4 regions of the Blautia sp. HA8986 genome follow, and region 4 is predicted to be linked to each of the others. Evidence: riboswitches for the same ligand, from Rfam matches in the RefSeq annotation. Region 4 holds a riboswitch; each other region holds the start of a gene.
The links. Region 4 has a riboswitch for cyclic di-GMP ahead of AC04Q4_RS11595 (response regulator). Riboswitches for the same ligand answer to the same signal wherever they lie in the genome.

Region 1 (3,632 bases), 1.3 Mb from region 4:
ATATCGACCATGCCGCAGATTCCATTGATCGGTGTACGGATATCATGACTCATCCTTTGAAGAAATTCTGTCTTCGCCCGATTGGCTGCCTCTGCCTTTTTTGCTGCTATCAGAAGCTCATCTTTATATTTTTCCTCTTTTTCCAGCTCCTGTTTCTGATGTGCCTGATTAGTTTTGTATCCCCAGAACAGGAATATACTGAATATCAGGAAATAAAGAAAAATGACACCTGTCACACTTAATGGAAGATTATGGAATACTTCCGTATCCTGAAGATACGCATAAATATAGTAATCACGCTGCTTCAGCATAATTCCATAACATCCGGTTCCTTCATTCTTCAAATGATAAATGTGCTGACTATCTGTATGCTTTTTCATTGCCTGAACAACTTCGTTGTCGGCTGTATTCTGTCCCAACAGGCTATCATCATTGCTGGCAACAACTATCCCATTGTCGGCAACAATAATCGTTCCATCTTTCTGGACACTATAGCCATTTAAAAGACCCTGTATCGTCAGTGTATAATTTCTGATAAATTCCGGTGGTGTATAATAATAAACTGCAACGATACCCGGTGCATCTTTTCTGGCACAGGCTGCAATGTCAATACGAGACCCGTCTCCCCTGGTAAACCGTTCTGAATAAGTTCTTTCTTCATATCCTGCAAAATCCATGATAATGTCTTTTTGCAGATACTCTGTAATCTCATCGCTCAGAGATTCATCCATGCTGTATTCACATTCCGTCTTTCCTTCTGTATTCAGCACAAGGATACCATCCACCCAGAGAGTCTGAATATTTTCTTTCAGAAAATTTCGGCTTAACTGACCTCCGTTTTCTGTTTCCATATTAATATTTGTACTCATCTGTCTGGCACTTTCAATGGCACGGAGGAGACTTTTTGATTCCGAAGACTCAATATAATGGGTATAGGTTGAGCACTGCACTTTGACATAGTTTACAATCTCTACCATCCTTTTCTCTGCTTCCGCTTTTTCCGCATAAAAAAAATAAAACAGAGAAACTACAGCCACACAAATTCCAATCAGACCGCCAACCAGCTGGATTCGTTTTTCTTTTGTCTTTCTCTTAATATCCAAGATCATCCACCTCCAGATATTTCTCCGGATCATCCAGATATTTTCCAATAATTTTCAGGGATGTACCATCCTGACGCATTTCTTCCAGAGTCTGTTCCAACTGCTCACAGATTCCTCTGTCATCATTTTTTGCAAAAGCAACTCCTATCCCGGTGATCATCAGAGGTTCTCCCAGGATACGGAAGCTTGCATCATAATCTTTCATATACTGGACAATTGATTCCTCATGTGCGGCAACTGCATCCACATACCCTTTCCCCAGAAAAGTATAGATCAGTTCCCTGTGACCAAGACTGATCAGATTTCCAAGCTTTGGGATTCTTTCATCCGTACGGTTCAGAAAGATGCCTTCCGGTTTGGTTGTAGACTGGACTGCAAGATTCTTTCCCTCCAGGTCGCTCAGCTTATAAATATCGCTGTTCTCGTTTACTGCTACCACCTGACGGCTTGCTATGTATGGACCTGCCCAACGGTAATCATCAAGGCGTCCTTCCATGGAAAAGCAGCCCATGATACAATCAATCTCTCTGCTCTCCACCAGTTCTTTTTTCTCTTCCCAGTCAATCTGGACAACATTCACCTGATAGCCCATTCTTTTGAAGGCTTCTGTAGCCAGTTCTACATCTATACCTGTCGGTACACCATCCTCATTCAGGTAATTGTATGGCGGATAACTGTCGCTTCCAAGCGTTATGACCGGCTTTTCGGTTTCTTTTTTACTGCTGTCTGTATTTTTACACCCTGTCAGGATGACCGCTAAAATTCCCGCAAGCAGAATGCCTGCGATCACTCTTTTTCCTTTCATTTTCCTTCTATCTCCTGCTATTTTTTCAAACTTAAATTCCTGCTAAAATCATTATGGTTATGTTTATGAAATGACATCGTCAAAAAAAACGCTGTCCCACAGACAGCGCACACCATTTCATGCAACTGGCGACCATTTTACAGGCCCTGTAGCTTTGCGTCACAGACTTTCGTCTGCTTTGCTGATTTTCCTATTATAGCTTTTACACTTATTCCAAAGCATTAATGTAATGTTATTATACTCTCATGTTCCACTGTACACAAGAAAAACATTACCATTTTAATGCTTAAAAATGCCTCTTATTTTTCATCACAGAACCGTTCTGCAGCAGTTGATTTCCAGAAAGAAAAAATGCCTGTTTCACAGGACACCTTATTTCACTATTGAAAGCTGTCCATTTTCATGCTAATATATCCAATTAGACAGTGCAGCGGATATTCTTTGTCCGCTGCACTATTTAGCCAATATTTATCAAACACTAAACCGGAGGAAGTATGAATCAAAAAAGTACATCTGCTCCCATAGCAGAAAACAAGATGGGCACAATGCCCGTAGGGAAGCTTGTGCTGAACATGTCCCTGCCTATGATGATCTCCATGCTGGTGCAGGCTTTATACAACATTGTGGACAGCGTCTTTGTAGCCATGCTGTCCGAGAATGCACTGACTGCAGTTTCCATGGCTTTCCCGCTGCAGACACTTCTTATTGCGGTAGGTGCCGGAACCGGAGTTGGTATGAACGCGCTGCTTTCCAAATCACTTGGGGAAAAGAATTTTGACAAAGCCAACCGCACAGCCAGCAATGCAGCTTTTCTTTACGCATTAAGCTATCTGGTATTCCTGGTTCTTGGACTTACTGTAGTAAAACCTTTTTATGCCAGCCAGCTACACAGTTCCGATCCTGAGATCATGAAATTCGGAATCGAATACTTAAGCACAGTTATGATCTTTTCCTTTGGCCTTTTTGGTCAGTTCTTCTTTGAACGACTGCTTACATCCACCGGAAAAACCATTTTCAGCATGACCTCCCAGTTATGCGGTGCCATCACCAACATCATCCTTGACCCGATCCTGATCTTTGGTCTTCTTGGTGCTCCGAAAATGGGCGTAACAGGTGCTGCTGTTGCTACTGTGATTGGTCAGTGTATCGCCTGTATCGTTGCCGGGCTTTGCAACCATAAATTTAATCATGAGGTCCGTCTCAGTTTCCATGGCTTCCGCCCGGAGCCGCAGATTATCGGTCATATTTATGCAGTAGGTATTCCATCCATTATCATGCAGTCCATCAGCTCTGTCATGACCTATTCCATGAACCTGATCCTGGTAAACTTTACAGTAACAGCAACCGCTGTATTTGGCGTTTACTTTAAACTGCAGAGCTTTTTCTTTATGCCTGTATTTGGCCTCAATAACGGTATCACACCGATCATCGCCTATAACTACGGCGCACGTCATAGAAAACGTATGATCCAGACTGTCAAAGTCAGCATGTTTATCGCATTCTGTTTTACCTTCATCGGCTTCCTTGCCTTTGAGTTTATACCAAAGACTCTCCTGGGACTGTTCAGTGCATCTGAAGATATGCTTGCTATCGGAATTCCTGCCCTGCGTATTATTGGAATCCATTATCTGATCGCATGGTTCTGCATTATTGCAGGAACTGTTTTCCAGGCTCTTGGAAAAGCTATTTTCAGCATGATCGTATCCATTATGCGTCAGCTGGTC
Region 2 (3,632 bases), 220 kb from region 4:
GAATCCTCAGACTGTCACCGCAGACATCCTCATGTTCAATGTGATTAATATGTATATCAAAATTATGTTTATGTTCATCAAGCACCGGTTTCGTAAGCGTAATAAGATTATCCACCAGTTCTGACAGATTGAAATCTTCCTGTGCCAGCGTCATTTTTCCGCTTTCGATACGTGCCATATCCAGCACTTCATTGATCAGCCCCAGCAGATGGCGGCTTGATTCTGTAATCTTGCTGAGACATTCAATAACTCTGTCCTGACTCTCAATATTTGCTCCTGCGATCGCTGTCAGACCGACAATAGCGTTCATCGGTGTCCTGATATCATGGGACATATTGGAAAGGAATTCTGTTTTCGCACGATTAGCATTTTCTGCAGAACAGTAAGCCTCTTTCAGTGCCTGACGGGATTCAATCTCTGCTTTTTTCTCCTGTGTCACATCCATGGATGCCAGCAATACTTTTACCAGTTTTCCATCCTCCCATTCCAGGGGTATGTAAGAAGCGATCTTATAAGTCTTTTCATCCTGGCTGCAATACTCAAACTTATAAATATCATTTTCACTTTTCAGTTTTTTCCGAATATTATCCGGGGCTATCAGGATATCTATAGCTTCCAATGGTTCCAGTGTCTTATATTTTTCAAGAACCTGCATCTGAAAATCATGATAAAATCCCAGAGGTTTATATATCATCTGTCCATTCAGATTGTAGAATTCATATCTGTCATTTTCCAGATCACAGACAACAAAACGGTCAACCAGACGCACAATACTCTGGATCAGCTGCTCCATGGAAGCATTATCCGCTGCCATCTGCAGATGCCGTGCACTCTCCACCTTTGTCTCTGTGATATCCCGCAGAAAGATCATGGCATATTCTGAATCCTCTATCTCGCCGCGTATGATCACATTACGGACCCATCGTTCTTCTCCATTCAGAGTGATACGGCACTCCAAAGCCAATTCGGTTTCCAGACCCTTCAGCCTTTCTGCAATATAACCACGGTCGTAAAAAGAGGATACCGCCTTCTTATCTTTCTCCACAACATAGGAATCCACAAAATGCCGGATCAATTCATCCCATGTATGACTCTGTTCAAAGACTGTCATCAGGGATGTTTCAACCTTAAAGGTATCAAAAGTATTCGCTTCCAGATTCACATAATACTCGCACAGATCTGCTTTCGTAAAAGCTCGGTGGAAAGCAGCAAATTTTTGTGCCTGCATGATTTCTTTTTTCTCCCCATCAATGTTAATAAAAATCCCGGCAATCCTGCTGGCAGAACCATCCAGACGGCGTATTACTTCTGCCGATGCCCGAAACCACTGGTATTGATTATCCTTCATTCTCATACGATACTCTACCTGGTATTTTATCTGGTTCGTCTTATCCTTAATTGCCGCCTGAAGCTGCACCATTACTCTTTCTTTATCCTGTGGATGCAGAAGATCTGACCAGGATTCCAGTTTATTCGGAAAGTCCAGAGTGTCATGATAGCCAAGCATTTTTCGGAATTCATGACTCCAGTTTGCATTCACAATCTCACTGTTTTCGTCACAGTCAAAATACCAGAAGCCGGAACAGATAGCCTCATTGAGCAGTGCCAGATTTACATGATCCCAGTTGACCTGTACGGACATAACCCAGATCTGTCTGCCCGCCTCATCTGTCGCATCTTCTTTATAAAGCCGTACATTATTCACTGTACCGTCTGCTGTAAGGATCTGTGATTCCCCTGCTCCGTGAAGCTGCAAAAAACGATCTCGATCCAGTATATCTTCCTCTCCATAAAAGAAATTTTTCAATGAGCCGTTTGTCTGCTTCATAAAAGAGTCGAATGTATATCCTGTACTATGTAACAGCAGATTGCTCACAGATAAAACAGACAGGTTTTGGTCATAATATCCTGTCATTATGCCTACCCCGCCATTATTTTCCAGTGTTTTCTGTACTGCCTGTGACATGGCCTGTGTCTGTCCCGGTACAGTCTCACTTAAAAAATATATTTTGTCTTCATAATTTCCCATTTTATAAAAATCCTCACTCTGTTTCATGCTTCGTTATCCTGCTTTTATCTATATACAGAGAACCTATCCCTGCCAGTTTTCTTATCCATTTTTGCATACAAAAAAGGACACCTTCCAAAACCTGCCAGCGTCCCTACTATATTTCTTTAACATCACACTGATTTTAGCCCCTTCTGGCTTTGCGGCCCTGCCTTTCAGCAGGTTTGCCTTGAAATAATTTCCATTTTTATCAAAAATAAAATACCATGAAGTTTTTCATACGTCAATAATGTTGGATAGAAAATCCGTGTATTTTGCGTATGCCAGGTTGCATTGTCAGGGATTAGGATGAATTTTGGCTATTTTGCACATTGATATTATTATCTGTTATACATATAGTAATATTAACAGGACTCCCCGCACCTCTCAACGATGTGCCCCAGGGGAGATATTTTTTTATATGAAGATATTATTGAAGAAATAATATAAAGTGGAGTTCTGGTTTAGGGAATTCCATTTTTATTGCTTGTATTTGCTTTGTTATTAGCGTACTTTGCTCCCATATGATATCCTGTTTTTTTCGCATATTTAGGATAAAAGAAAAGCCATGGCTCTGCCATGACCTTTCAATTTATATTTGCTGTCTTATTCAGCAGAAATACCTGCCAGTTTTACATTTACGTTATAAGTTGCCGGGTCTTCTGCTGCTGCATTATTGACACAATCAGCATCGGTACCTTCCATCCAGATATAAACACGCATTTTTACGCCATCATACCCTACGGAAGAAGCAATTTTTTGTGTGCCAGATGAAACTTCATAGTTCTTTCCAACCTTCGTGGCTATCCAGTTTTGACTATTCTGATCGGTATAAGTAGTAGCATAAATATATGGATAAGTCACTGCTACTGGTTTTAATTTTCCGTCTGTCTTCGTGCAATCCAGCACATCACCTTCTTTTCCTTTAGCTGTATTGTATTCTGCCTGCGGGTTTTTCTTATCACTTATGGCAAAAATGTATTCACCCTGTGATGGCTGTTTTTTTCCAACTTTATGTACTACAAAACCGACCCGGATCGCAGATGAGATTGGATTCTTCGAATCGCTGTCCTCAAAGCCGATGTCTGCTATGTAAATATCGGTAGGATCGCCGTTTGTTTTCAGAAAAAGGCTGGTATTGTAATAATCACTGTAATCTCCCTTTCCAAAGAGACTTGCTACCAGATTGGACTGATTCTCGGTTCCATTGGTAAATCCCAGAACTTTCTGGAAGCCGCCGCTGATCCGGTTGGTGGATACAGGATTCAGTCTTCCGGAAAAACTGTCCAGAACTGCTGCCGAACCATATGTTCCGCTGTAGGAATTGCTGATCTGCAGATTGACGCCTGCTCCTGCTGCCATACGGACTTTTGTTGTATGACGGCTTGTGTTGTATATATACCATGCGTATGTTGCTGAAACCACTGCGATCAGTGCAATAAGCAACGCAAAAGCACCTGTGGTAAGTCTGTTTCCTAGTTTTTTTCTGCTGGAAATATCTGATTTATTTATCTCATCAGAAATAATTGGCACCTCCATTTTCTGTTTATCGTCAGAGTGTCTCTTATTATACACTTTTGTACAA
Region 3 (3,632 bases), 900 kb from region 4:
ACCGTTGCTTTTTCTTCTGGATCTTTACGATTCATTACACTGCGCAAAGTATCATAAGCCTGTGTTTCATCCATTTCCCCTGACAGTAATCCGTGAACAGCCTCAAGACTTGCATCAAATGATTTTTGAGCGGAATATCGGATATAAACAGCATTATTGTTAATTTCCTCTTCCAGTCCAGGCACATCCTGCATCATGGTTGGAACATCTGTATTCAATGAAATAACACCGCTTCCATCCGCAATCAGTTTTTGCCCCTCTTCTGAAATCATACAATCCAGCACATCCAGTGCAGTATCCAGTTTCTCCCGGTCTTTTTCCAGGTTTTTGTTAAATGCAATGTTTAAGGACGGAGTCATGTACACATAGGATTCATCCGATGTCTGTGAAAAATAAGGAATACGGGTCAGCTCCGCATCCATCTGTTTCTGCAGCTGCTGCATAACCGTCGGATGTCCATGAAACATTGCTGATTTTCCCTCGACAAACATCTGGATTCCTGTATCGACGTCAATATTGATATCTTCTTTACCAAAGTGCGAGTCTTTCAGAAACTGGCTGGTTTCTGAAAAAATACGTTTCCATAATGCATCATCAAACTTTACTTCATCCGATGCAGTCTCTGCACCGTTTCGCCATTCAATACCATCCAGGCTTGTGAACTCACCGATTGCCGCCGCCTGGATGATCTCATTATTAGACCAGTCTTCACCAAGATCCATGGAATACGGTTTTATGCCATTATCATAAAACTGCTGACAGGCCTGTACATATTCCTCATAATTTTCTGGAATCTTTACGCCATACTGATCAAACAGTGTTTTGTTGGCAATGATCGTCTGCGGAATACCACAGATTGGCAGCCACTGGATTTCATCCTCCTCATTCTTATAATATTGCACCGCATAAGAATAATACTTGGAAACAACATCATAAGAAGCAAAATCCATAAGATAAGGCTGTAAGTCCTGTGCATCTGTTCCAGAGAATCGACGTACTGTTATGATATCCGGTAATTCATCATGTTCTTTAAAATAACTGTATAAATCGGTATCATTGTTACCAATAATAAATTCAATATCCTGATCAGGAAACTGTTCATGGATATAGGGTGCAATATTTTTCATCAAACGATTTTCCCACAGATAAACGGTAAGATGATCATCATTTTTAGATACTTCTTTCTTTGACTGTCCACATCCAGACAAGACAGCAGATGCTACAAGTACACCTGACACCACTGCAATCAGACAACGTTTTGCCTTTTTCATACTTTTATTTTCCTCATTCTTTCCTGATAAAATCATTATTGTTACGCCTATGAAATAACACCGTAAAAAAGCACCGTCAGACAGACAGTGCACCTCATTTTATGCAACTGGCTGCCATTTTACAGGCCCTGTAGCTTTGCGTCCCAGACTTTCATCTGGTTTGCCGATTTCCTTATTATAGATATAGCTTTTAAACTTATGCCAAAAAAAACTAATTTTATTATACTTTAACGTTCTACTATGCACAAGAAAAAAATTACCGTTTTAACGTTCAAAAACAAAAAAAAGAACAGCCGATATATACATCGAACCGTTCTCCTACTTCCGAAGTCCACGCAGCATTGACATCACTGTTTCCTGCTCATTTGTATTCAGATCGTTCCATATCCTTAAAACTTCTTCCTGCTCTTCTGTCAGATTCTCTGAATTACCTTCCTGAAAAAACTGCGATAATGTCACGCCCAAAGCTGCACATATTTTTTCAAGTGTGATCAGCGACGGCAGGTTTTTCTGCGCCATGATCCTTCCCAGTGACGACTGGGAAATTCCAGACAGTTGCGATAATCTGTATTTACTGATATCACGCTTTTCACATAAAGATGTTATTTTATCCGCAATATACTTCTCTACCTGCAAGTAACTATACCTCATTTCCGCTATTACATGTTCTTATTGTACCTGTAATAATGAAAAAATATTAGCAATCAATTTTGCAAGTATTCATTCCCATTATAGGAAGTATACGGATAAAAAATATAAAGATACTTTCGTTTCCGCAAAAGTCATTTTCGCTTGTGACCTCCGACTCGTTATGCTTATTCTACACCGTCCTTACACCCCGATCAGTCCCTCTCTCCGTCTTATCTTTTCCAGCTACCGCCTGCTTCTGCTGTGTCAGTTTTCTATCTTCTTTTCCCACATCCTTAACCACAGCATTCGCTTCGGTGCTTGTTCCCCACTCATCTGCTCTTCCTTCATTTCTTTCTGCTATCTGCAGTTCTCTTCTCTCCTTCACACCTTTTTCTTCCAGGTTACAAAAGCTCTGCAGATACGGAAGCACATGATTCTGCATGTCTGTCAAATCTTCCATATACTTTTGGAACTCTTCATTTCCTTTGCCTTTCTGGTAATTGATCCAACACTCATCTGTAAGCTTCATTTCATTATCATGCTTCAACTGACTCACAATACCGCCATGTCCATTTCCAATATCCATTGACTTCTTAAAATGATGCAGCTTCTGTTCACCTTTTTCCGCATAATATACAGTCACATATATCTTTGCGATTTTCATAAGTTCGTCTGTTTTTGGATCACGTTTTGCATACCATTCTTTATCTCACATTATATTAACGATCCCTTCCTGTCTGCTGTGGTTCTTTTTATGAGCACAATGGTAATCTTCGGCAGTTTGTAATAGAGAAATTCATCTCCATCCACCTCCACATTTATCAAACGTAATATTACGGATCATATTCCGGTTGATCAGCTGTGTTCCTTTCTTTACAGTATCTACTTGCACCCACTGGGCATCTGCTGCCATCAGCTTTCCTTTGATCGCGCCGACCTCGTTAAACAGGCTTACCACACATTCTCTTCCCATATACTGCTCTAATAATGATCCGTCCATATCTTTCCATTCCTTTCCATTTTCATTCATGATCACGATATTGTTTGCTTCCTGCAGCATAGTCATCATATTGATCATGTTCAGATTATTGATTGCAACCATAGTAGCTACATCCATTTGCTTTCCCCCTTCATCACGTCAGGTTATGATTCTATCATAGCATATCTCTTCATCTATTTCTCCTGCTTTTTCCACTTCTTTATTCTTCGCCTGTAAAAAAATCAGAGGCCGACCGTTCCGTCAGACTCTGATTTTCATTTCATTATTTTTCTGTATTTCTCTCAAAAACGATCTCACCGCCAAGAACTGTCATATCCACTTTCGTGGTCTTAATCTCATCCGGGTCGATCTCATAGATATCCTTCTCGATAACTACGAAGTCCGCATTTTTACCCACTTCGATGGTTCCGTTCTCTTCTTCTGTATAGGAAGCGTAAGCTGCGTTTTTTGTAAAAAGCTTCACCGCTTCATCTACGGACATTTTTTCGGATGGGATCCAGCCTTCCTGTGGCTGACCGCTGATATTTTTGCGGGTGACTGCAAAATAAATATTCTCTATGGCATCAAAGCTTACCACCGGTGCATCGGAACCACCACTTGCATGGATTCCCATATCCAGCATACTCTTCCATGCATACACCTTATCCATACGGTGTGCACCGATAGCCGGTTCCACGGTATTCATATCCAGATCAATAAACACCGGCTGAATATAAGCCAGAAGATCCTGT
Region 4 (3,632 bases):
TCTGCATAGCACATGAGCTGTGAACGGCTGGATGCAAATGGGATCATGTTAGGGAGAATACTGAAAAAACCTCGCGGTTTTGTAAGGTATATGATATACTGTTCTCTATAAGTAAATAGCTTATAGGAATTCACTGAGGACCTGAGTAGTGCTGCAAAACCGGTCCTGGACAGATGAGAATTTCCTTCCACTCAATGACAGGATGGAGCTGTATTTTGAGGACTTCGATATGGACGGATTGCCTGCGAAAGATGAGTCAGTCAGGCATTTTGTCAGATATGCCACAGGATTATAAATTCTAAGAACTAAGGAAGAACTGTTGTATGTTAAATAAAAAAGATTTCTTGAAATATGCATCAAAATTAGCATTTCCGATCATGATTCAAAATCTGATCGGAACACTGGTAAATGTTGCTGATACCGTAATGCTGGGATATGTAAGCCAGACTGCCATGTCGGCTTCGTCCCTTGCCAACCAGTATACATTTATTCTTTTCTGTTTATATTACGGCATGGCCACAGGTACCTCGGTTTTATGTGCCCAGTACTGGGGAAAGGGGGATAAAAAGACAGTAGAAAAGATTCTCGGCCTGGCAGAGAGAATCTCGCTGATCGTTTCTCTTGTATTTTTCGTTATCTCCTTTTCCATGCCGACTACGATTATGAAGATTTTCACAAACAGTCCGGATACTATTGCTGCCGGCAGTGAATATTTGAAGGTAATCTCATTTTCCTTTATGTTTATGGGATTCTCTCAGGTTTTTATGAGTGCTCTTCGAAGTGTCGGAAAAATAATGATACCTTCTGTTACATACATTGTATCTCTTTGTGTCAATGTGCTTTGTAATGCCTCCTTTATCTTTGGATTGTTTGGACTTCCAAAGCTTGGCGTTACAGGTGTTGCTCTTGGTACTGTTATTGCCAGAATCGCAGAGGTATTGATTTGTCTCATCTATTCATTAAACAGCTCCGATGTCAGATTCCGGATAAAATATTTCTTTGCAAAATCTGGTATTCTGTTTCGGGACTTTATGAAAATTGCCTCTCCGGCTGTAATAAATGATGTTGTCTGGAGCTTTGCCAGCTCAGCATTTGCAGCGATTCTTGGCCACATTGGTGATGATATGGTTGCCGCAAATGCCGTTGCTGTTATGGTGGTAAATATTGGTGCTATCGCCTGTCGCGGCTTTGCCAACGCTACTACCATTATTATCAGCCAGGAGCTTGGTAAAGACCATAAGGATACAGCAAGAGAATATGGGAAACGTATGCTGATAATAACAATTATTGTAAGTCTGATCGGATGTGCCATTATTTTGGCAGTCCGTCCTATGATACTTGATTTCTACCGGGATAAACTGACAGAGACAGCCATTTATTATCTTGGCATTTTTATAGTTATGACCACCTGGCGTCTTGTGGGAGAGGGTATCAATACCTGTCTTATATGCGGCTGTTTCAGAGGCGGTGGTGATTCCAGGTTTGGAATGATCGTGGATTCCATATTTATGTGGCTTGTTGCAGTTCCTCTTACTTTCCTTGCAGCATATGTTTTAAAACTGCCGCCTGTCTGGGTATATTTTATAATGACTCTGGATGAGTTCGAAAAAATGCCTGTGGTATTCATCCACTATTTCAGAAATAAGTGGCTTACGAACATTACCAGAGATTTTGACTGATCATGTGGCTGCAGCTATCAGAACTGTATAGATCAACGGAGACTTACCGGACGATGAGAGAAGAAATACTTGGAATTTTAATAAAATTTAAAGGGATATATTGACGTGGTAAACTTATGGTATTATTCTTATCAAAGAAAATAAAATAATAAAGAGCAAAACGGTTGAAAAGCCGTGACGCAAAGCCAAATGGGACTAAAGTCAGAGAAATTGACCATGTCAGCCGGTTGCCACTGTTTTTATATGAATAAAGATGTGATAAAGAGAAATGCCAGCATTTTTTATGCTATATAAATATGTGATGATTTAGAAAAAACATAGCAAGGGCACCTGCAGACTTATCTGACAGGTGCCTTTTTTTCGTGGCTGGAATTAATGAAAAGCAGAATGGATCAGGATAGCAATAGCATAAGATGGGGGAGAATTTCTAAGAAATGAGTTGTATAAGGAACTATGAAGATAAAATATATTCTTCAAACATGACAGCACTTGGAGATAATGTATTTGAGGCACTTCAGAAAACAATAGTAAATAATGGTGGAGTAGGCACGATCACGGGCTATTTTGATTCAGAGCTGACTATTTTGTCAGTAAGTGAACTGTTGTTATATAATATTGGTTATACATATGAGTCTTTTATGAAGCAGACAAAAGGTTCCCTTAAGAATCTTTTTTACGGTGAAAATGTCAGCTTTCTGGATGAAGAACGTTTCCCCTTTATCAAAGGGAGAGGAGAAGGGCGGATTCTTACAGCAGACGGATCTCCGATCAATGTGTATCTTTATAAGGAGAATACAACAGATAAGAATGGTCAGGAAATCTGGGCGATGTCTGTACAGGTTAACTGGGAATATGAGAATCTGACCCTGATAAACGGAGCAATCTGTTCCGGACACTGGTATTTTGATTGTGACGAAAACGGCAAAATCGTTGATGTAAGCTGGAGTCATGCTTTTCGAAGAATGCTGGGCTATCAAGATATTCTGGATTTTCCGAATAAACTTGATTCCTGGTCAGAGCTTTTGCACCCGCAGGATAAAGAAAGGGTGATGAATCAGCTTTATTCAGCGATTGCAGATAGGACCAATCAGATAAAATATAATGTAGAATACCGTCTCAGAATGAAGGATAACAGATATCAGTGGTTTCGTGCATCAGCAGAAGTGATACGCCGCGTGGATGGTACGGCCAACAGGATTGCGGGAATTTTTGTTAATATCGATACAGAGAAAAAAAGAATTATACAGGAACAGAAGTTAGCTGCCCTTCACCGTGCTTTTACAAAGTCGAATTTATGCGAATATTATGTAAATCTGGAAAAAAATTCTTTTGATACCTTTAAGGTGGAAGCTTCTTTGATGACTGCATTTGAAAAAAGCCATACCTGGGATGAACTTATCAGTCATTTTGTAGAATATTATGTTATAGATGAGAACAAAAAGGCAGTAACAGATTTCTATAATCGTTCTTATATCGCAGAAAAATTAAAGGGTCTGGAGACGGAGCTGAGTTTGGAATGCCGTATCATACTGAACGGAAAAGAACGCTGGGTACGCAATGTGATCATGCGTGGTGAAATAGAAGATTCTGAATATGCCATGATTTTCCTCAGAGATATTACAGAGGCAAAGGAAGAAAATATAAAGCTGCAAAAAATGGCTTCTGATAATGCTAACAAGGAACAGCTGATCCAGAGTATGGTGCGTCTGGTTGACCGTTTTGCTGTCTGTGATCTGAAAAATGACAGGTACAGATTTTATAATCTGAAGGGGCAGATGATCTATAAACCGCTGGGCAGATACAGTGAGTTTCAGGAGCAGCTTCTTGTAAATTATAAAACTATGAAACCACTGGAACCAATGGATATGCTGCTTTCACCGGAAAATATCTGTAAAAATCTGACCGGAGAAAATGATATTTATAAATTTGAATATTGTTCCCGAAATGAAGATG

Region 1: it holds a riboswitch for cyclic di-GMP, as region 4 does, so the genes downstream of both, AC04Q4_RS05665 (transporter substrate-binding domain-containing protein) here and AC04Q4_RS11595 (response regulator) in region 4, are expected to answer to the same signal.
Region 2: it holds a riboswitch for cyclic di-GMP, as region 4 does, so the genes downstream of both, AC04Q4_RS10610 (response regulator) here and AC04Q4_RS11595 (response regulator) in region 4, are expected to answer to the same signal.
Region 3: it holds a riboswitch for cyclic di-GMP, as region 4 does, so the genes downstream of both, AC04Q4_RS07510 (extracellular solute-binding protein) here and AC04Q4_RS11595 (response regulator) in region 4, are expected to answer to the same signal.

What each region holds. Positions count from the first base shown of each region.
Region 1 covers NZ_JBWLUQ010000001.1:1,230,655-1,234,286, forward strand. The annotation lists gene AC04Q4_RS05660 (ATP-binding protein) at 1-1,109, opposite strand, end outside; gene AC04Q4_RS05665 (transporter substrate-binding domain-containing protein) at 1,093-1,908, opposite strand; cyclic di-GMP riboswitch class I at 2,026-2,101, opposite strand; gene AC04Q4_RS05670 (MATE family efflux transporter) at 2,403-3,632, shown strand, end outside.
Region 2 covers NZ_JBWLUQ010000001.1:2,279,583-2,283,214, forward strand. The annotation lists gene AC04Q4_RS10610 (response regulator) at 1-2,029, opposite strand, end outside; cyclic di-GMP riboswitch class I at 2,142-2,247, opposite strand; gene AC04Q4_RS10615 (hypothetical protein) at 2,654-3,586, opposite strand.
Region 3 covers NZ_JBWLUQ010000001.1:1,607,026-1,610,657, forward strand. The annotation lists gene AC04Q4_RS07510 (extracellular solute-binding protein) at 1-1,271, opposite strand, end outside; cyclic di-GMP riboswitch class I at 1,371-1,446, opposite strand; gene AC04Q4_RS07515 (helix-turn-helix domain-containing protein) at 1,590-1,922, opposite strand; gene AC04Q4_RS07520 (hypothetical protein) at 2,092-2,565, opposite strand; gene AC04Q4_RS07525 (hypothetical protein) at 2,698-3,018, opposite strand; gene AC04Q4_RS07530 (amidohydrolase family protein) at 3,164-3,632, opposite strand, start outside.
Region 4 covers NZ_JBWLUQ010000001.1:2,503,354-2,506,985, reverse strand. The annotation lists gene AC04Q4_RS11600 (MATE family efflux transporter) at 324-1,679, shown strand; cyclic di-GMP riboswitch class I at 1,824-1,914, shown strand; gene AC04Q4_RS11595 (response regulator) at 2,123-3,632, shown strand, end outside.